DNA from 4 places in the Streptomyces sp. R11 genome. Region 1 is predicted to be linked to each of the others. Evidence: riboswitches for the same ligand, from Rfam matches in the RefSeq annotation. Region 1 holds a riboswitch; each other region holds the start of a gene.

What was found. A riboswitch is a leader RNA that binds a small molecule or an ion and turns the genes downstream of it on or off. The one in region 1 is predicted to bind cobalamin.
Region 2: another riboswitch for cobalamin. It lies ahead of AB5J55_RS09345 (cobalamin biosynthesis protein); the one in region 1 lies ahead of AB5J55_RS28230 (ribonucleoside-diphosphate reductase subunit alpha).
Region 3: another riboswitch for cobalamin. It lies ahead of AB5J55_RS34360 (ABC transporter substrate-binding protein); the one in region 1 lies ahead of AB5J55_RS28230 (ribonucleoside-diphosphate reductase subunit alpha).
Region 4: another riboswitch for cobalamin. It lies ahead of AB5J55_RS12420 (prenyltransferase/squalene oxidase repeat-containing protein); the one in region 1 lies ahead of AB5J55_RS28230 (ribonucleoside-diphosphate reductase subunit alpha).

The regions. Positions count from the first base shown of each region.
Region 1 covers NZ_CP163432.1:6,082,335-6,087,299, reverse strand. Annotated here, with positions in the region: gene AB5J55_RS28240 (ATP-binding protein) at 1-2,859, opposite strand, end outside; gene AB5J55_RS28235 (GNAT family N-acetyltransferase) at 3,016-3,522, shown strand; cobalamin riboswitch at 3,541-3,715, shown strand; gene AB5J55_RS28230 (ribonucleoside-diphosphate reductase subunit alpha) at 3,839-4,965, shown strand, end outside.
Region 2 covers NZ_CP163432.1:2,045,615-2,050,579, forward strand. Annotated here, with positions in the region: gene AB5J55_RS09330 (lysozyme) at 1-407, shown strand, start outside; gene AB5J55_RS09335 (anion permease) at 572-1,804, shown strand; gene AB5J55_RS09340 (hypothetical protein) at 1,857-2,078, shown strand; cobalamin riboswitch at 2,194-2,336, shown strand; gene AB5J55_RS09345 (cobalamin biosynthesis protein) at 2,437-3,378, shown strand; gene AB5J55_RS09350 (cobyric acid synthase) at 3,375-4,886, shown strand; gene cobN (cobaltochelatase subunit CobN) at 4,883-4,965, shown strand, end outside.
Region 3 covers NZ_CP163432.1:7,457,480-7,462,444, forward strand. Annotated here, with positions in the region: gene scpA (methylmalonyl-CoA mutase) at 1-134, opposite strand, end outside; gene AB5J55_RS34355 (methylmalonyl-CoA mutase family protein) at 134-1,936, opposite strand; cobalamin riboswitch at 2,078-2,259, shown strand; partial or broken gene AB5J55_RS34360 (ABC transporter substrate-binding protein) at 2,319-2,723, shown strand; gene AB5J55_RS34365 ((2Fe-2S) ferredoxin domain-containing protein) at 2,851-3,210, shown strand; gene AB5J55_RS34370 (gamma-glutamyltransferase family protein) at 3,347-4,965, shown strand, end outside.
Region 4 covers NZ_CP163432.1:2,731,393-2,736,357, reverse strand. Annotated here, with positions in the region: gene AB5J55_RS12430 (energy-coupling factor transporter transmembrane component T) at 1-1,173, opposite strand, end outside; gene AB5J55_RS12435 (ABC transporter ATP-binding protein) at 1-1, opposite strand, end outside; gene AB5J55_RS12425 (SCO2322 family protein) at 1,173-1,838, opposite strand; gene AB5J55_RS12420 (prenyltransferase/squalene oxidase repeat-containing protein) at 1,835-3,070, opposite strand; cobalamin riboswitch at 3,188-3,319, opposite strand; gene AB5J55_RS12415 (alpha/beta fold hydrolase) at 3,870-4,793, shown strand; gene fxsT (FxSxx-COOH system tetratricopeptide repeat protein) at 4,837-4,965, opposite strand, start outside.

The DNA of each region.
Region 1 (4,965 bases):
GTGCCCGTCCTTCCCCGGCATCGCGTGCGCCTCGCGCTCATGGACGCCGACACTGTCGGGAAGCTTCCACAGGCACAGCGCCTGGAGCAGCATGACCTGCGCGTACCAGCACCGGGACTGCTGGAGCACGGTCTCCGCCTGCCGGATCAGGTCGGCGCGACCGCCCTGGTAGGCCCGCGGGTGCCGGATCCGGCGGTTGGCCGCGTACTTGAAGCCCTGGGCCAGCGCGGCCTCCAGGGCGAGCGGCAGGTCGGGGGCGCCGCCGGTGGCCTTCGGGTCCAAATGGCGCAGCCACCTGGTGAGGCGTTCGAGGGCCTCGTCACGGTGCGCCTCGTCGACGGAGCCCAGCAGCATGGGGATCATCCAGGCGCGCATCACGAACTCCCGGAACAGATCGACCCGTTTCCTGCGGTACTCCTGGTTGAGCGTGCGCCGGTCCTGCTGGAGCCGGCCGATGCGCTCGGTCCTGGCCCGTGAGGGCACGCCCGCGGCCCGCGCCCGCGCCATGCGCTCGGCCCACTGCTCGTACTCACCGCGTTTCCAGGCCTTCAGCTCGCCGAGCCGCTCGTTGTACTCCTGCACGGGGTCGGTGTTCAGCCCGATCCGCCCCCGGATCACGGCGAACGCCGCGTTGCCGCCGGTGCCGAACTCCTGGGCGACGGCCAGGCGTATCGAGTAGGTGGGTTCCTTCACACCGATCTGGACGAGGTGTTCGTAGAGCGGGGTGGTGTCGATCCGGTCGGCCACGCTCCGCAGGGCGGCTCCGAGTTGCCTGAGCAACCTCAGTTTGGCGTCTTCGAGGCTGCGCCGGTCGCCCTTGAAACCGGCCCACGTCCTGCGCACTTCGCTCAGGATGTCGCCCAGCAGCCGCGGATCGTCCTCCACGCTCTCGATCTCCACGGCGGCCGCGTAGAGATCGAGCGCCTTCGGATCGTCCGTGCGGCGTTCCGCGGCCCTGCAGAGCCGGTGGGCCAGCGTGTGCCCGCGCACCCGTGACCTGCGGAGCCGCTCCTCGACCTCCTTCGTCACCTCGGCCCGTACGCCCTCCCGGCGGGCCCTGACCCGCGCCGCCCGGCGGCGCGACAACAGCACCAGGGCCATGAGCAGTTCGCGGCTGGGCCCGGGCGGCTGGAGCACCTGCTCGACGAGCTCGCCGGCGCCCCGCTCGCCCAGCTGCCGCAGCACGCGGTAGCCGAAGTAGGCCTGGATGATGCTGTGCGGGAAACGGACCTTGCGCTCGAAGCCCTCCACCAGTCCGAGCTTGTCCGCGTTGCGCGCGATCCGGGCGAGGGCGGCGCGGCACTGGTCCATGTTGCCCCCGCGCAACCGCCTCCTCTCGTCCGGGCCGATCCGCCGGCACAGCACGTCCCAGATCTGCTGCCGGTGCCACTCGGAGAAGACGTTCCCGCGCCTGCCGTACCGGTCGAAGGCGCGTCCGCCGGTCCACAGGTGCTCGGCGCGGGCCTGCGCGCGCCGCATCGGACCGGGGTGGACGTCCGAGTCGAGCAGTTCCCCGAGGCCGACCTCCAGCTTGTCCTGGAGCAGCCCCACGCAGGCCAGGGCGGAGACCACTTCCAGGGCGTCGCGGCGTTCCTGCCGGCTCAGCGCGACGTCCCGGCGCAGCCTGCCCTGGCACAGCGCCTCGTCCCAGGTCTCCAGCAGCCACAACCGCAGCGTGCCGCGGTCGCGGCTGCGGGTGTTCATGTGCTGCGGGTCGTTGTCCGGCCGGTCGTGCTCCAGGGCGCCGTGGCGGTGCAGTTCGCGGGCGATCTGGAGGTAGACGGGCGACTCGGTCACCTCCGCGGTCTCCACGATCCAGTCGACACGGCGTTCGTCCGTCTCCGGGACGCGTGCCTGGACGAACCGCAACGCCTCCTCCTCGCTGAGCGGTTCCAGCTCCACGATCGCGGCCGGGGTGCTCTCCAGGGGGCTGTGCGGACGGGAGGCGATGACGAGGGGCAGCTTCTCCTCGTAGGCGCGCTCGATGGCTCGCCGGATGATGTTGTCCCGGTTCTGTCCGATGCCGTCGCCGAGGAGAGCCTCCTCCAGTCCGTCGGCGATGACGACGGGTTTGTCGTCGGCGAGCAGTTGCTGCCAGACCCGCTCGGTCTTGGTGCGCGCGAGGATGCCCCGGGGTGCCTCGTCGATGAAGCGCTGCTTGGCCATGCGTTCGAAGTTCAGGTCGGTGCCGCCGTTCGCGTCCCGCAGCCGGATCGGCACCGGTACGGCGTTCTGCTCCGCCAGCAGCTCGGTGAGCCGTACCAGGACGGCCGTCTTGCCCACGCCGACACCGCCGACCAGCAGATACGGACGGCGCGTGTCGCGCTCGCGCAGCCGTTCGGCGATGACCTGGGCGATCTCCTCCCTGCCCACGATCTCGGTGGCGTCCGGGCCGGCGGTGAGCACCAGTCGGTGGGGGTCGTCCCGTGCCTTGGCGAGATAGCGCCGCTTGGTCCACCGGTACCACCAGAACAGAAAGAGGGTGGCGGCGAGCGACGCGGCGAGCACCGGGCCGAGGAAGCGCAGGACGGTCTCGAATCCATGATTGCCCTGCCGCCACTTCTCGAAGCTGGTCGTGTTGCTCGAGATCAGGATGTACAGGCCCTCCACCACCCACGCGAGCAAGGCGAGAGCGGCCACCGTCCAGATGGCCCGGGTGACGTTGGTGTAGGTGAACCACCGGCGCCACTTCCTGGGGCGGGTGGTGCCGCCGCGAGCCTCAAGGCGGATCGTCAGCCGGTGCCAATGGGCCACGAACCCCTGCCAGACCCAGGTGCCCGCCCGTCTCGGAGCCAGCGTCGCCATCGGCGCGTTGCGCGGTCGCTTCTTGCCGGGCGGGCGACGGACGACCCTCGTCATCGTTCGTCTCCTTCCGAGAAGGACTCTCGAAACGGAGCGACCGCGGGGCGCCGACACCTATCTCCATGGAAGCACTCCCGGAACTCCCCGCAACCCGGCGGCCCTCGGCGAAAATCCCCAGCCGCCCCCAGGGGTCGGCCCGGCAGACTCGGCCGCATGGACATCCTGATCCGGCAAGCGAAACCCCACGAGTACGCGGCCCTCGGCGAGATCACCGCCCAGGCCTACCTCCAGGACGGCCTCCTCGACTTCGGGGAGAGTGACGAATACCTCGGTGAACTCAAGGACGTGGCCAAGCGCGCGGCCGCCGCCGAGGTACTGGTGGCTGTCGAGAACGGCTTGCTGCTGGGCGGGGTGACCTTCGTCCCGGCCGGTGGCCCCATGGCCGACATAGCCCGCCCGGGAGAGGCCGAGATCCGGATGCTCGCCGTTGACCACACGGCCCGCGGGAGCGGCGTCGGCGAGGCGCTCGTGCGCGCCTGTGGCGACCTCGCCCGCGCCACGGAGGGCTGCGTACGCATCGTCCTGTCGACCCAGCGCACCATGCACGGCGCCCACCGGATCTACGAACGACTGGGCTTCGTCCGCATGCCCGAGCGGGACTGGAGCCCGATCCAGCACCTTGCCGACATCACTCTCCTCACCTACAAGTTGACGCTCTGAAACCAGCACGACACAACATCTGGGGGTGGCGTGGCGGGTGAGCACAAGATGTATGCTCATGCTCGCTGTCGCCGCAGGGGAATCCGGTGCGAATCCGGAACTGTCCCGCAACGGTGTACTTGTGCATGTCTGTTCCCAGGATCGGCGTGCGCAGGAGTCAGTCCGAGGACCTGCCGACAGCGCGCCCGGCCACCCGGCCGGTGCGCCCGACGTCCGGGCCTCGTGGAATGGGCCGGTGGACGCGACGCCGTGTGCGCTCGTGTGCTGCCCCCTGCCCTCGCCGAGGCCCCCGTGCCGAGCGAGGGAGAGCCCCCACGTGACCATCGCGCCAGCAGACCCGGCCTCAGCCGTTCCGACCGTCCCGACGGACGAGGACGCTCCGGGAACCGCCTTGCTGCGGACCCTGACCGAGCTGACCGCCGACCTCCCCGATGCCGACCCCGGCCGGGTCGCCGCCGCCGCGCTGCGCGGCCGGTCCGCGTTCGCGGACGAGGCGGAGCTGCGCGAGCTGGCCACCGAGGCGGCGGCCGGCCTGATCTCCGAGGACCCCGCCTACAGCAGGCTCGCCGCCCGGCTGCTGACCCTCTCCATCGCCGCCGAGGCCGCCTCGCAGGGCGTCACGTCCTTCACCGGGTCGGTCGCGACCGGGCACCGTGAGGGCCTCATCGCCGACCGGACCGCCGAGTTCGTGCGCCTGCACGCGGCCCGCCTCGACGCCCTGGTCGACACGGACGGCGACGACCGCTTCGGCTACTTCGGCCTGCGCACCCTGCACAGCCGGTACCTCCTGCGTCACCCCATCACCCGCAAGGTCGTCGAGACGCCCCAGCACTTCATGCTGCGCGTCGCCGCGGGTCTCGCCGAGGACGACACCGCCCGGTCGGTGGACGAAGTCGCCGCGCTCTACGGGCTCATGAGCCGCCTCGACTACCTCCCCTCCTCCCCCACCCTCTTCAACTCCGGTACCCGGCACCCCCAGATGTCGTCCTGCTACCTCCTCGACTCCCCCAAGGACGAGCTGGACTCCATCTACGACCGCTACCACCAGGTCGCCCGCCTCTCCAAGCACGCCGGCGGCATCGGGCTTTCGTACTCCCGTATCCGCTCCCGGGGTTCGCTGATCCGCGGCACCAACGGCCACTCCAACGGCATCGTCCCGTTCCTGAAGACCCTCGACGCCTCGGTCGCCGCGGTGAACCAGGGCGGCCGGCGCAAGGGTGCCGCCGCGGTGTACCTGGAGACCTGGCACTCCGACATCGAGGAGTTCCTGGAGCTGCGCGACAACACCGGTGAGGACGCCCGCCGTACACATAACCTGAACCTCGCGCACTGGGTCCCGGACGAGTTCATGCGCCGGGTCAACGCCGACGAGCCGTGGTCGCTGTTCTCACCGTCGGACGTGCCGGATCTCGTCGACCTGTGGGGCGAGGAGTTCGATGCCGC
Region 2 (4,965 bases), 4.0 Mb from region 1:
TGCGCAACGGCGGCGGCTGGCGGTCCGACGGCTGGACCCTGCCACCAGCTCTCGACATCGAGTACAACCCGTACAGCAAGCACAAGTGCTACGGACTGAGCAAGGCGAAGATGGTCAGCTGGATCCAGCCCTTCAGCAACGAGGTGAAGCGGCTGACCGGGCGCCGCCCGGTGATCTACACGACCACGCACTGGTGGAACAACTGCACCGGCGGCAGCCGCGCCTTCGCCTCGAACCACGCACTGTGGATAGCGCGCTACGACTCCTCCAGCGCGGGGGCACTGCCGGCCGGATGGCAGTTCTGGACCATCTGGCAGTACGACAACGGCAGCGGCAGCCTGCCGGGTGACCAAAATCTCTTCAACGGGTCCATGAGCCAGCTGAAAAAGTTTGCCCGAGGCTACTGACCTTGCGGCGACTGGGCCGCGCGATGACCGAAGCAGGGGGGCCTCGCCCACCGGACGATTAACCCCCTCACCCGGACACCGTGCGGCTCACCCCAGTTCACCTTCCGTTCACTCAGGTTACCTACGTTCGTCCGGCCAATGACCTCGAACGATTGCCTGGGTAAATGGAAAACTTCTCGCTGATCCTCGCGATTGTGGTGGTAACCGCACTCGCGTTCGATTTCACGAACGGTTTCCACGACACCGCCAACGCGATGGCCACCACCATCTCGACCGGTGCGCTCAAGCCCAAGGTGGCGGTGGCCATGTCCGCCGCGCTGAACCTTGTCGGCGCCTTCCTCTCCGTGGAGGTCGCCAACACGATCTCCAAAGGTCTCGTCGACGAGACCGGCATCCGTCCCGAGGTCATCTTCGCCGCGTTGGTCGGCGCGATCCTCTGGAATCTCCTGACCTGGCTGGTGGGCCTGCCCTCCAGCTCCTCGCACGCCCTGATGGGCGGTCTGATCGGCGCCACCATCGCCTCGGCCGGCGTCGGCGCGGTCCACGGCGACGCGCTCGTCACCAAGGTGCTGATCCCGGCGATCGCCGCCCCGCTGGTCGCGGGCATCGCCGCGCTGCTGGCCACACGCCTGACCTACTCGCTCGGCAAGAAGGCCGACGGCGAGTCCGCCAAGAAGGGCTACCGCGCCGGCCAGATCGCCTCGGCCGGCCTGGTCTCCCTGGCCCACGGCACCAACGACGCGCAGAAGACCATGGGCATCATCACCCTCGCCCTGGTCGCCGGCGGCACCCTCGCGCCCGACTCCGACCCGCCCATGTGGGTCATCCTCTCCGCGGGCCTGGCCATCGCGCTCGGCACCTACCTCGGCGGCTGGCGCATCATCCGCACCATGGGCAAGGGCCTGACCGACCTTCAGCCGCAGCAGGGCTTCGCCGCCCAGACCAGCGCGGCCACCGTCATCCTGGCCTCCTCCCACCTCGGCTTCTCCCTGTCCACCACGCACTCCGTCTCCGGCGCGGTGATGGGCGCGGGCCTCGGCCGCAAGGGCGGCGTGGTCCGCTGGTCGACGGCGACCCGCATGTTCGTCGCCTGGGGCCTGACCCTCCCGGCCGCCGCACTGGTCGGCGCGATCGCGGAGTACGTGACGGGCTTCGGCGCCTGGGGCACGGCCGTGGTCGCGGTCTTCCTGGTGGTCTCCAGCGCCGCGATCTGGAAGATCTCCCGCCGCGAGGTCATCGACCACACCAACGTCAACGAGTCCGACGAGCCGGCCGGCGTGGTGACCACGGCCATGGCCGCCGTGACCCCGCCGCCCGCGGGCACGGCGAGCGAGGACCTCACGGCCACCATCCCGGCCCAGTCCTCGGAGCCGGAGCCTTCGAAGGCCTCCGTCTGACGCACCCGGTCACTCCAGTCACTCCCCCGCACTCACTCAAGAAAGCAGAAGCATGAAGATCGACTGGGCGGCACTCGGCTCCGTCTTCGGCGTCAGCCTCGTGGTCACCGTGGCCCTGGTGGGCCTGTTCACCCTCGGCATCGCGGGCCTGTCCCGGCGCGAACGAGCCGTGGCGCAGGGCGACTCGGCCTCTCTCGCGGTCACGGGAGCGTACGCGTGCTTCGCGGCATGCGCGGCGGCAGTGGCGTACGGCATCTATCTGATCGTCGCCTGACGCACGACGCGCATCACCTGAAACACCCGAGGTGCGGGACGGATCACCGTCCCGCACCTCACTGCTGTGTGGGCCTTCGCACACTCTCCCTTCGCAGGTCAACGGCAAGTTGACGGCCGTTCCAACCCCGTGGTGGACTGCCGGAGCCATGTGCGGCGGTAGGAGAGGAAGCCGGTGTGAATCCGGCGCGGTCCCGCCACTGTCACCGGGGTAGACACCCCCGGGAGCCAGGAACTCTCACCGCCGGTCTCGTCGAACCAGGGCGCGGACACCCTGAGTGAGGACATAACGCGATGCTCGCTTGCCGATCGACATGCAGAACCGGACCCTCGTCTGACTCGACGATCGGCTGACCCCGATGCGTGCCGATCGCGTCTTCGCGTACGGCGCCGCCGCCGGACTTCTCGGTGATCTGCTGCTCGGCGATCCTCGCCGGGGGCATCCGGTCGCCGTGTTCGGGCGGACCGCCGCCGCCGTGGAACGGGTGTTGTGGCGCGACCACCGCGCGTGGGGTGCGGTGCACACCGCCGTGTGCGCCGGTGGCGCCGTGGCGCTCGGTGCCGCGGCAGCTCGTCTCGTACGCACGTCCCCCGCCACCTCCGTCGCGCTGACCGGTGCCGCCACCTGGGCGGTCGTCGGGGGGACTTCGCTCGCCCGGGAGGCCCGGGTCATCGGGCAGGCGCTGGAAGCGGGGGACGTCGAGGCGGCTCGTGCCCGGCTGCCGCATCTGTGCGGGCGGGATCCGCAGGCGCTGGACGCGGACGGGATCGCGCGGGCGGTCGTGGAGTCCGTTGCCGAGAACACCTCCGACGCGGTCGTGGGGGCGCTGGTGTGGGGCGCCGCGGCAGGCGTTCCCGGGCTGGTCGGGTTCCGGGCCGTGAACACGCTCGACGCCATGGTGGGGCACAAGTCGCCCAAGTACCGGCGATACGGCTGGGCTTCGGCGAGGCTCGACGACGTGGCGGGGTGGCCGGGGTCGCGGCTGACCGCCGTGCTCGCAGCCGTCGCCGGAGGTGACCCCCGTGGGGCGGTACGAGCCTGGCGCGCCGACGCGGGCAAGCACCCGAGCCCCAACGCCGGGCCCGTGGAGGCCTCGTTCGCGGGGGCGCTCGGGGTGCGGCTGGGCGGGACGCTGTCGTACGGCGGACGGGTCGAGCACCGGCCCGTGCTGAACGGGGACGGGCGGGCCGTCGGCACGCAGGACATCGAACGGGCCGTACGGCTGTCGAAGCGCGTCGGTTGGCTGGCGCTCGGCGTCTGTGTCGCCGCGCGCCGCATCGTGAAGGGGCGTACCTCATGACGGGCGGTGGTCTCCTCGTCGCCGGCACCACATCCGACGCCGGCAAGAGCGTCGTCACCGCCGGGATCTGCCGGTGGCTGGTACGGCAAGGAGTGAAGGTCGCGCCGTTCAAGGCGCAGAACATGTCCCTCAACTCGTTCGTCACGCGTGAGGGTGCCGAGATCGGGCGGGCGCAGGCGATGCAGGCACAGGCGTGCCGGGTCGAGCCGACCGCGCTGATGAATCCCGTGCTGCTCAAGCCCGGTGGGGAACAGAGCAGTCAGGTCGTGCTGCTGGGCAAGCCGGTGGGTGAGCTGAGCGCACGCGGCTATCACGGCGGGCGGCAGCAGCAGTTGCTCGGGACCGTGCTCGACTGTCTCGCCGAGTTGCGGGGCACGTATGACGCGGTGATCTGTGAGGGAGCCGGCTCTCCGGCCGAGATCAATCTGCGGCGGACCGACATCGTCAACATGGGGATCGCCCGCAACGCCGGGCTGCCCGTGCTGGTGGTGGGTGACATCGACCGCGGGGGCGTGTTCGCCTCCTTCTTCGGGACGGTCGCGCTCCTCTCGCCCGAGGATCAGGCGCTCGTCGCCGGGTTCCTGGTGAACAAGTTCCGCGGGGACGTCAGCCTCCTGGAGCCGGGCATCGACATGCTGCACGGCCTCACCGGACGCCACACCTACGGCGTCCTCCCCTTCCAGCACGGCCTCGGCATCGACGAGGAGGACGGGCTGCGGGTGTCCCTGCGCGGGACCGTCCGCGAGTCGAACGTCGCCCCGCCCGTCGGCGAGGACGTGCTGCGGGTCGCCGTCTGTGCCATTCCGCTGATGTCGAACTTCACCGACGTCGACGCCCTCGCCGCCGAACCCGGTGTCGTGGTGCGGTTCGTGGACCGCCCCGAGGAACTGGCCGACGCCGACCTCGTGGTGATTCCGGGGACCCGGGGGACGGTCCGGGCGCTGGAGTGGCTGCGGGAGCGTGGGCTCGCGCAGGCCCTGAGGCGCAGGGTCGCCGAGGGACGGCCCGTCCTCGGCATCTGCGGCGGCTTCCAGGTCCTCGGCGAGCACATCGAGGACGAGGTCGAGAGCCGGCAGGGTCATGTCGAGGGGCTCGGTGTCCTGCCCGTGCGGGTGCGGTTCGCCCGCGAGAAGACCCTCACCCGGCCGACGGGAGAAGCCCTCGGCGCGCACGTCGCGGGGTACGAGATCCACCACGGCGTCGCCGAGATCCATGGCGGGGAGGCCTTCCTCGACGGCTGCCGGGTCGGCCAGACCTGGGGCACGCACTGGCACGGCTCGCTGGAGTCGGACGACTTCCGCCGGGCCTTCCTGCGCGAGGTGGCCGCCGCCGCGGGCCGCCGCTTCGTGCCGGCCCCCGACACGTCGTTCGCCGCGCTGCGCGAGGAGCAGCTCGACCGGCTCGGCGACCTGATCGAACAGCACGCTGACACGGACGCGCTCTGGCGGCTCATCGAGTCGGGCGCGCCGCAAGGACTGCCTTTCATTCCACCGGGAGCGCCCGCATGAGCACTGTGTTGTTGTTGTCGACCGCCGACACGGACCTGTTGGCGGCCAGGGCCGCTTCCGGTGCCTCGTACCGGATCGG
Region 3 (4,965 bases), 1.4 Mb from region 1:
GCGATTCCCTCCGGGGTCTCCCACAGGGACTCGTCCCCGCCCGTGGCCTGCTTGACGGCCGTGCGCCACTCGTCGGCGCCGCCGCCGGCGGCCGGGGTCCCCAGCTCGATCCCGGAGAAGTCGGGGATTCCCATCAGGACACTCCCATGCGGTCGAGGGTGGCGGACAGCACGACGACGGCGTCACAGCCCGCGAAGACGTAACTGTCGACATCGGTGTACTGCCCGGGGCGGCCCGCGAGGAACACGTGCGTGGCGCCCGCCGACCTGAACTCGGCGGCCACGGTCGCGGCCTGCTCCTCGTAGAGGGCGTCACTGGAGCACAGGCACACCTCCGTGGCACCGCTCTCCTCGAAGGTGCCCTCGGTGACCGGCTCGATGCCGCCCGCCTGGAAGAGGTTCGAGGCGAAGGTGAGGCGCGCGGTGTGGGCGGCGGCCGGGCCGAGCGCGGCCAGGAAGATCCGGGGCCGGGAGCCGGTGGCGGCCAGGTGGGCGTCGGAGCGGACCCGCAGGGCCTCGTACGCCTCGTCGCGGCGGACCCGGGGGAGGCCCCCGGACCGGGGCTCGGGCGCGGGCGCACGCTCCACGGGCGGCTCGGTGAGGTTCGGGAACTCGCTGACGCCGGTGATCGGTTCGCGTCGCTTGGCGAGCTTGCCGGTGCGGGCCTGCCACGTCTCGGCCAGGTCCTGGCCCAGCTGCCCGGAGCGCAACGCGGCCGCCTGGCCGCCGGCCTGCTCGATCCGCTGGAAGAACTCCCAGCCCGCCCGGGCCAGTTCGTCGGTGAGGGTCTCCACGTACCAGGAGCCGCCCGCCGGGTCGATCACCCGGGCGAGGTGCGACTCCTCGATGAGGATGGTCGAGGTGTTGCGGGCGATGCGCCGGGCGAAGGCGTCCGGCAGGCCGAGCGCGTGGTCGAAGGGCAGCACGGTCACGGCGTCGGCGCCGCCGACCCCGGCGGCCAGCGTGGCGACCGTCGTGCGCAGCATGTTCACCCAGGGGTCCCGGCGCGTCATCATCACCGGCGAGGTGACGGCATGCTGCACCTGAGCGCTGGGCGCCCCGCAGACCTCGGTCACTCGCGCCCACAGCCGGCGCGCGGCGCGCAGCTTGGCGATCGTCAGGAACTGGTCGGCGGTGGCCGCGTAGCGGAACTCCAGCTGCGCACACGCCTGTTCGGCGGTCAGCCCCGCCTCGGTGAGGTCGCGCAGGTACGCGACACCGGTCGCCAGCGAGGAGCCCAGCTCCTGGGCGGCCGAGCCGCCTGCCTCGTGGTACGGCAGCGCGTCCACGGTCAGCGCCCGCAGCCCCGGGTACTCCTCGGCGCACAGCCGCGCCAGCGAGGCGACCGGCGCGAACTCCGAGTTCGTGCCCGTACGGGCCTCGTGGCCGAGCGGGTCGGCGCCGAGGTTGCCGCGCGCCGCCTCCTTGGCGACGCCCCGCTCCTCGTACTGCCGCAGCAGCTCCCGCGCGGCGGGCTCCACGTCGGCGCCGGCGTCGAGGACGACAGGGGCCAGGTCGAGGTAGACGCCCTCCAGGGCGCGGCCGAGCGACGACACCGGGATGCCGCCCTCGCCGAGGACCAGCCAGAGCGAGGTGACGCCGTTCTCCAGGTCCGCGAGCACCAGGCCGTCCGTGAGCGCCGTGTGCCGCTGCCGCAGATCCCAGCCGCCCGCCGTGTTGCCCTCGGCGCGACCGCCGCGGATGAACGGGGCGAATCCGGGCAGACCGGAATCGGGCGCGGCATCGTGCGAGGTGTACAGGGGGCGGGTGCGCAGCCCGTCCTCCAACGCAGTGGACAGGGCGTCTTCCGCAGCCGGGCCCGAGACGTCCTTGCCCGACTTGCGCAGCACGCCTTCCACCAGGCGTTGCCATTGCTCATGGGTTGCGTCAGGGAACTCGGCGGCCAGCGAGAGCCCGTCGTCAGGCAGGACCGTCATGCTCGGATGCTAGGTCAGATCATCAAAGGAGCAGCAGGGGGCACGGCTGTGACCTTGCCCTCTTCCAGATTGTGACCTGGGTCTCCGCGTCCCGTTGGGCCTAGGGGCGACCGCTCGAACGACCCGGCCGCAAGCGGGGCTTGATAGCCTCTGAGGGCCAGTCGAGCCACACCCGAGGCCAGGGAATCCGGTGCGAATCCGGAACTGACGCGCAGCGGTGAGGGGGACCGGCGGGGCACAGACGCACGCCACTGGGAGACCGGGAAGGCGCCCCGTCGGGACGAACCCGAGTCCGAAGACCTGCTGGCACCTCCACGCCCGCGCGCGGAGGACGTCCGTAGGCCGGGCTCCGCGTACGAGCCCCGACAACCGAGGCACGCCTGTGTACCGTCTTGCCCTCCGTCCCGCTGCCCTGCTGCTCGCGCCCGCCCTCCTGCTCACCGCGTGCGGCGGCTCGGGAAGCGGCAGCGCCGAGGACACCGGGAAGTCCGCCGCCGCGGGCTACCCCCTCACCCTCGACAACTGCGGCCACAAGGTCACCCTGAAGTCGCCCCCGAAGCGGGCCGTGTCCCTCAACCAGGGCACCACGGAGATCCTGCTCTCCCTCGGCCTCGCCGACCGGGTGGCCGGCACGGCGACCTTGACCGACCCGGTGATGAAGGGCCTGGAGAAGGCGAACGCCTCCGTGCCGCGGCTCGCGGACAACGCGCCCTCCTTCGAGAAGGTCCTGGACGCCGAACCCGACTTCGTCACCGCCTCCTTCGTCTCCACCCTCGGCGAGGGCGGCCCGTCCGAGGTCCTCACACCGGCGCTCATCGAGCAGGTCTACGGCGTCCGCACCGAGGTCACCGACGACCCCGGCCACCCGGTGATCCGCTTCCTGCGGCCGGCCGGCCCCGTGGGGCGGTGCTGACGTGCGCACACCCCCGGAACAACCGATACCCAGCCGGATCGTGGTGTGCAGGGACTGCTGCTGCGGGACCCCGAAGGTGCCCGGAGTCGATCACGCCCAGCAGAGCGCGCGACTCGCCGAGAACGCGCCCGTGCGCATCTCCGACTGCCTCGGCGTGTGCGAACACGCCAATGTGATCGTCGTCCAGCCCTCCGCCGCAGGCCGCGCCGCGGGCGGCCGTCCCGTCTGGCTCGGCCTCGTCAACGACCCCGAAGCCACCGAGGACATCATCACCTGGGTCAGGGCCGGCGGCCCCGGCGTCGCTCCCTGTCCCGACGTGCTCGACCTCTACACCTTCACTCCGCCCAGGCGCGCACGATGAATCGGACGACCACACACGGGCCACTCACCATTCACCACCGACACCGAACCGGCCCCGGCCGGAAGGTTGAACCCCGAACGGGTAGTCCCTGAAGATCGGATGGACCGATCCGCGCGACAGCGAGGTGTCAGACCCGATGTTCACCACCCGCCCCACGCTCCAAGGCACCTTCGGCATGGCGTCCTCCACCCACTGGCTCGCCTCCCAGTCGGCGATGGCCGTGCTGGAGGGCGGGGGCAACGCCTATGACGCCGCTGTGGCGGGCGCGTTCGTGCTGCATGTCGTCGAGCCGCATCTCAACGGCCCGGCCGGTGAGGTGCCGATCCTGATCGCCCCGGCGGGCGGCGAGGTCCGGGTGGTGTGCGGGCAGGGCGTGGCGCCCGCCGGTGCGACCGTCGCGCACTACCGGGGGCTCGGGCTGGACCTCGTACCCGGCACCGGGCCGCTCGCCGCCGCCGTGCCCGGCGCGTTCGACGCCTGGATGCTTCTGCTGCGGGACCACGGCACCAGGACGCTCGCCGACGTGCTCAGGTACGCCATCGGCTACGCCGAACACGGGCACGCGCCCGTGGAGCGGGTCGGCGAGACCGTCGAGACCGTGCGGGAACTGTTCGAGACGGAGTGGACGTCGTCGGCCGACGTGTACCTGCGCAACGGGAAGGCGCCCCGGCCAGGGGAGCTGTTCCGCAATCCCGCCCTCGCCGCCACCTGGAAGCGGCTGCTCGACGAGGTCGAGGGGGCCGGGGACCGGGTCGCGCAGATCGAGGCGGCGCGGGAGGTGTGGCGCAGCGGTTTCATCGCCGAGGCCCTCGTACGGCAGGCCCGGCGCCCCACCATGGACACCAGCGGCGAGCGGCACTCCGGCACGCTCACGGCCGCCGACCTCGCCGGCTGGTCCGCGACCTACGAGGCGCCGGCGACGTACGACTGGAACGGCTGGACCGTGTGCAAGGCCGGCCCCTGGAGCCAGGGCCCGGTCCTTCTCCAGCAACTCGCGCTGCTCCCTCCCGAGCTGCCCCGGTACGGGTCCGCCGAATACGTCCATCTGCTGATCGAGGGCTGCAAGCTGGCCATGGCCGACCGGGAGGCCTGGTACGGCGACGCGGCCGACGTACCGCTCGCCGAGCTGCTGTCCGACCGGTACAACGCGGGCCGGCGGAAGCTGGTCGGCGAGAAGGCCTGCCACGAGCTGCGGCCCGGCAGTCCGGGCGGCCTCGCCCCGAGACTGTGCGCGCACGCGCGCGTGGCGGCCGCCGCGGGGCCCGGCCTCGACGCGCTGGGGGGCGGGGAACCGACCGTCGCCAAGCGACCGACCTCCCCGGTGCCGGGCGAGCCCGAGGTCTCGGCCGACGGAGGCACCCGCGGCGACACCTGCCACATCGACGTCGTCGACCGCTGGGGCAACATGATCGCGGCGACGCCCAGCGGCGGCTGGCTCCAGTCCAACCCCGTCGTGCCCGAACTGGGCTTCCCGCTCGGCACCCGGCTGCAGATGACCTGGCTGGAGGAGGGACTGCCGAACTCACTGACCCCGGGCCGGCGGCCCCGCACCACCCTCACGCCCTCCATCGCCCTGCGTGGCGGCGTGCCCGTCATGGCCTTCGGCACACCCGGCGGGGACCAGCAGGACCAGTGGCAGCTGCACTTCCTCCTCGCGGTCGCCCTGCGCGCCCCGGTCCGCGGCGGCCTCGACCTCCAGGGCGCGATCGACGCCCCGAACTGGCACAACGACAGCTTCCCGGGCTCCTTCCACCC
Region 4 (4,965 bases), 3.4 Mb from region 1:
CGACGGCTCCTTGGGAATCACGAAGGCGGGCAGCAGGCCCAGCAGTACGGCCGCCGCCGGCCACAGGGGGAAGGTCGGCGCGACCAGGGGGACCACACCGGGGTGCAGCGCCTCGGGGTCGCGGGAGGCGGCGAGGGTGAGCAGGGCGGCCACCGCGACGCCGGAGCCGGTGACCAGCCAGGCGCGGGCGTCCCAGCGGTCGGGGCGGTAGCGGGTACGAGGGGTACGGCGGCCCCCGAGCCACAGGCCGGCCAGCGCGGCGGCCAGTCCGGCGAGGAGGACGGGCAGACCGTAGGTGGCGCCCTGGGCGGTGAGCAGGCCGTACGTTCCGGCGCAGACGCCCAGCAGGCCGCCGAGGGTGAGGGCGGTGGTGGTGCGGCGGACCGGGGCGGGGACCTGTGCGGTACGGCCGTATCCGCGGGCGTCCATCGCTGCGGCTAGGGCGACCGAACGCTCCAACGCGCCCTCCAGGACCGGGAGCCCGACGTGCAGGAGACCCCGGACACCGCGGTCGGGCCGGCCGCGCAGGCGCCGGGCGGCGCGCAGACGCTGGACGTCGGCGATCAGGTTGGGGGCGAAGGTGAGGGCGACGACCACGGCCACGCCCATCTCGTACAGGGCGCCCGGCAGGGACTTCAGCAGGCGGGTGGGGTTGGCGAGGGCGTTCGCCGCCCCCACACAGATCAGGAGCGTGGCCAGTTTCAGGCCGTCGTACAGGGCGAACACGAGCGCCTCGGCCGTGACCGTTCCGCCCAGGCGGATGCCCTGGGCCCAGTCGGGGAGGGGGACTTCGGGGAGGGTGACGATCACGTGCGTGCCGGGGATGGGGGAGCCGAGGGCCACGGCGAAGAAGAGGCGGATGACGAGGACGGCCAGGGCGAGCTTGACGAAGGCCGAGTAGGAACGGGCCCAGGGGGTGTTCGGGCGGCAGGTCGCCACCACGTAGGCGGACGTGGCGATGAGGAGGGTGAGCAGGAGGGGGTTGGTGGTGCGGGTGGCCGCGGTGCCGAGGGAGAGGGCCCAGAGCCACCAGGCGCCGGGGTGGAGCTGCGCCCGGGGACCCGGCCGGGGGGTGGGGCCGCCTGCCGGCGCCGGTGGGGTGCCGCCTCTCTTCGGGACGGGCACCTCCCCGGCGGCACGGGTGCCCGCAGGCCGGCTGGGGCGGCTTGCCATCAGGCCCGCCGCCGCCGTGTCTGCCAGACCGCTGCCGCGCCCAGCACCGCCACCACGACGATCCCCGCCACCAACCCCAGCGACGGACCGCCGTCCGAGGCGTCCTTCTTCTCGGAGGCTGCCTTCTCGGAAGGTGTCTTCTCAGAACCCGTCGACCTGTCGCCCCCGGCCACCTGCTCCCCGCACCCCTTCTCCGGGTAGCCCCCGATCGCGCACAACAGCGCGTCCGTGCCGTACCGGAGGGGCTTGGCCACCGTGGCCAGAGCCTCCGCCGTGGTCGCGTCCGGGGCGACCCGGGCGCATATGGTGCGGCGGGCAGGGGGCGTCTCGCCCGACGGGGCGTCGGCCGGCGTACCGAAGTCGATGACCAGAGCCACCCGCTTCTTGCCGTCCTGCGCGGGCGTCCGTGCGCAGATCACCGCGAACTCGGCCGCGCCCCCCGGCTGGGCGGCGTCCTTCGAGTCCTCGCTCACCGCGAAGCGGAAGCCCTGGACGTCGCCGTCGGAGGGGCGGGCGATGGAGGGGCCCTGGGTGGCGTACGTCCACTTGCCGCCGTCGCGGTCCCAGAAGGACCAGTAGCGGTATCCGGTCGCCTGGGCGGCCTGGGCCGCGCCGGTCACGAGGACCAGCGCGGCCAGGAGGAGGGTGAGAGCGCGGCGGATCACGATCGCTTGGCCTTGTTGCGGCCGCTCAGCAGGAAGCCGACGCCGATGCCCGCGACCAGGCAGACACCGACGAACCACCACACGCCGAAGCCCTTGTCCTCGTCCTCCTGCTTGTCCGAGGCCTTCGCCGACGTCGTCACCGACCCGTTCGGCGCCGACTGCGGTGCCGGGCCCGTCGCGTTGAGCTGCTTGACCAGGTCGGTGCCGCCGAAGTCACGCGGGTCGGCGCCGGTCGCGTGGGCGGCGAAGATCAGCTGGGCGTAGGCGGCCGGGCCGCTCTGCGCGGCCCACTTCGCGGAGTTCTGCTCCAGCCAGCGCAACGGCTTCTGCGCGGCGCCCGCCCCGCTCTGTGCGGCGAGGGCGACGACCGCGTCGGCCGTGTTGCCGTAGTCGGGCTGGTCCTCGGCGCCGGGGAGGGCGGACGTGAGGTGGCCGTCCTTGGCGAGGGCCTTCGTCAGGTACACGGCGCCGTTGGCCGCGGCCCGCTCCGGGGTTGCGGAGCCGGCGTCGCTGCAGGACGCGTCCGACTGCTTGCCCGGGCTGACCACGAGGCCCTTGCCGAGCGAGCCGACGACGCCCGCCGCGGTCGCGTCCGCGTTGGCGGCCAGGCCGCCCTTCTTGTCCGGCTGGAACGCGAAGGCGCCCGCGTCGGCGCCCTTGCAGGGCAGGGCGAGCTCGATCAGGGCGTCGTACGGGGACTTCCCGCCCTTCACGACCTCCGCCGGCTTCTCGCCCGCGGCGGCCAGCGCGCCGACCACGACCGACGTCGAGTTCGCGTCGGTGGCCCCGCCCGGGGTGTAGCCCCAGCCGCCGTCCTTGTTCTGGACCGACTTCAGCCAGGACACCGCCTTGTCGGCCGCGGCGTCGTGCCCGCCGAGCGCGGCCAGTGCCTGCACGGCGGCGGCCGTGTTGTTGGTGTCGATCAGGGTCTTGGCGCCGCAGTCAGTGCTCGTGTCGGCGCGGTAGGGCGCGAAAGCCCCGTTCGCGCACTGCTGCCCGAGCAGCCAGTCCACGGCACCCTTCGCCGGCTTCACCTCGACGGTGTCCTGCGCGAGCAGCGCGAGGGACTGGCGCCAGACGCCGTCGTACGTGGGGTCGGAGTCGCCGTACAGCTCGGCGGGGTACGCCTGCGACGGCGACGTGGAGGGGGTCGGGTCGGCGGCTACGGCGGGCGCGGCCGCGCCGATCACGACGGTGGCGGCCAGGGCCGCTGCGCTGCGGCGGACGTACATGATCGGCGGGTGCCCTTCCCTAAGGGGAACCGGGCAGCACAGGGAAAACCCCCGGCGGCTCGGCTCCGTATACCTCGACGGTGCCGCGCTCCGGCAGGCTGCCGGTGCACGTGAGCCGGTCACTGTCCCGTACGCGGCGATCCGGCTCACCGGCCTTCGACGACCGGTTCACGGTTGCGGGTCAGCGCCGGATTTGCACCGGCTTTCCCCCGTACGGGTGTGATGACGACGGCGACACTCTACCCGGGGGTAGGCGGGGGCTGAGAGGGGGCTGTGGGCGGCGGCGGTGGTTCGGTGTCGAGCGAGGTTGAGGGCGGCCGGTTCGGCTGGATTTCGCCCATGGACGTCGACCGGTTTGCCGGGCTTCGCCGTGGGCGTGTGCATGATCCCGGCCATGGCGTCGGTCCTTCCTCGCGGACGGACCGGTATCACCCGACGTCAGGATGCGCGGCGGGTCGGGTGGCCCCATCATGTGGGTACTGCCCTCGGTCTGCGTGATCGCCGCCCTGGGGCGTTGTGATCACTGAAGTGTCAAACCAAACATGCATTTTGCGCCGAATGGCTATCGGTGTGGCTGGAATGACCTGCCGGAGGGTGCGAATCCTCTACCGTTTGGTCGGTGCGAGCGGCCCTACGGGACGCGCAACCGTCACCCCGTGGCATTGCGTCTTACGGAAAACCCTTGGTCCGTCGCTATGACGGCTGGTTTGTGTGTCGACTGGCGCCCTGACGGGCGGGATGCTGGTTCTCTGGGTCCTGCTCCGGGCGGCCGCGGCGCTGGCGACGGGAGGCACACCTGGTGTTGGGAAGTGTCAAGAGCGGCGACGGCAAGAGGCTGCTCTTCTTCGAGACGTCGGGGGACCCGAAGGGGCACCCGGTGTTCTTGCTGCATGGCACTCCGGGCAGCAGGGTCGGGCCGCGTCCACGTACCAGCGTTCTCTACAAACTGGGTATTCGGCTCATCTCCTATGACCGGCCAGGGTACGGGGAGTCGCATCGGTTAAAAGGCCGCACTGTGCGTCATTCTGCGGCGGATGTGCAGGCCATCGCCGACCACCTGAATCTCGGACCGTTCTCCGTGCTCGGCCGTTCTGGTGGCGGGCCGCATGCATTGGCCTGCGCGGCGCTGCTCCAGGACCGGGTGGCCAGTGCTGCCGCGCTGGTCAGCATCGCGCCGCCAGATGCCGACGGGCTCGACTGGTATGACGGGATGGCCCAATCCAACATCGACGCCTACAAGACCGCCTCCGAGGCACTCAGCGACGGCTCCGCGGCATGTCTGGATCGCCTCAGGGCGAACCTGGCCAGCAACGCGGATGCCATCAGGGACAACCCTGAATCACTGCTGACCTGGCTAACCCCGGAGATGCCGGCGGCCGACAGGCTAGTGGTGGGACATGGCGGCATCCGGCACTTACTCCTGGCCAACTACCAGGCCAGCGCCGTGCATTCCTCATTCGGCTGGCTGGACGACGTGCTGTCGTTCCGACAGGACTGGGGCTTCGAGCCAGGCAAGATCGTCGAAGTCCCGACCATGCTCTGGCATGGCGAACACGACACGTTCTCGCCCGTTGGCCACTTCCGATGGCTGGCCGCCCGCATCCCTTCAGCGACACCCGTGCTGAAGCGTGAGGCGGCGCACTTCGCCGCGCTGCCGGCCGTACCGGAAATACTCGCGTGGCTTCGTGACCGGGCCCGCGAACGCTTCGGGGCCGCCGTGTAGCGGGGGCGCTCGCTGAAGTCCAGGAGCGCCCCCTCCCCGCAGATCAGATCGGGTGAGGGTCGAACTCCCAGCCCGAGCGACTCCACTTGCGCAGGGCGAGAGCCCGAGGGTGGTCGGCTCCGAGCCGCGCGGTGAGCGCACCCAGCACCTCCTCGCGAAGTCGCTCGGCGGC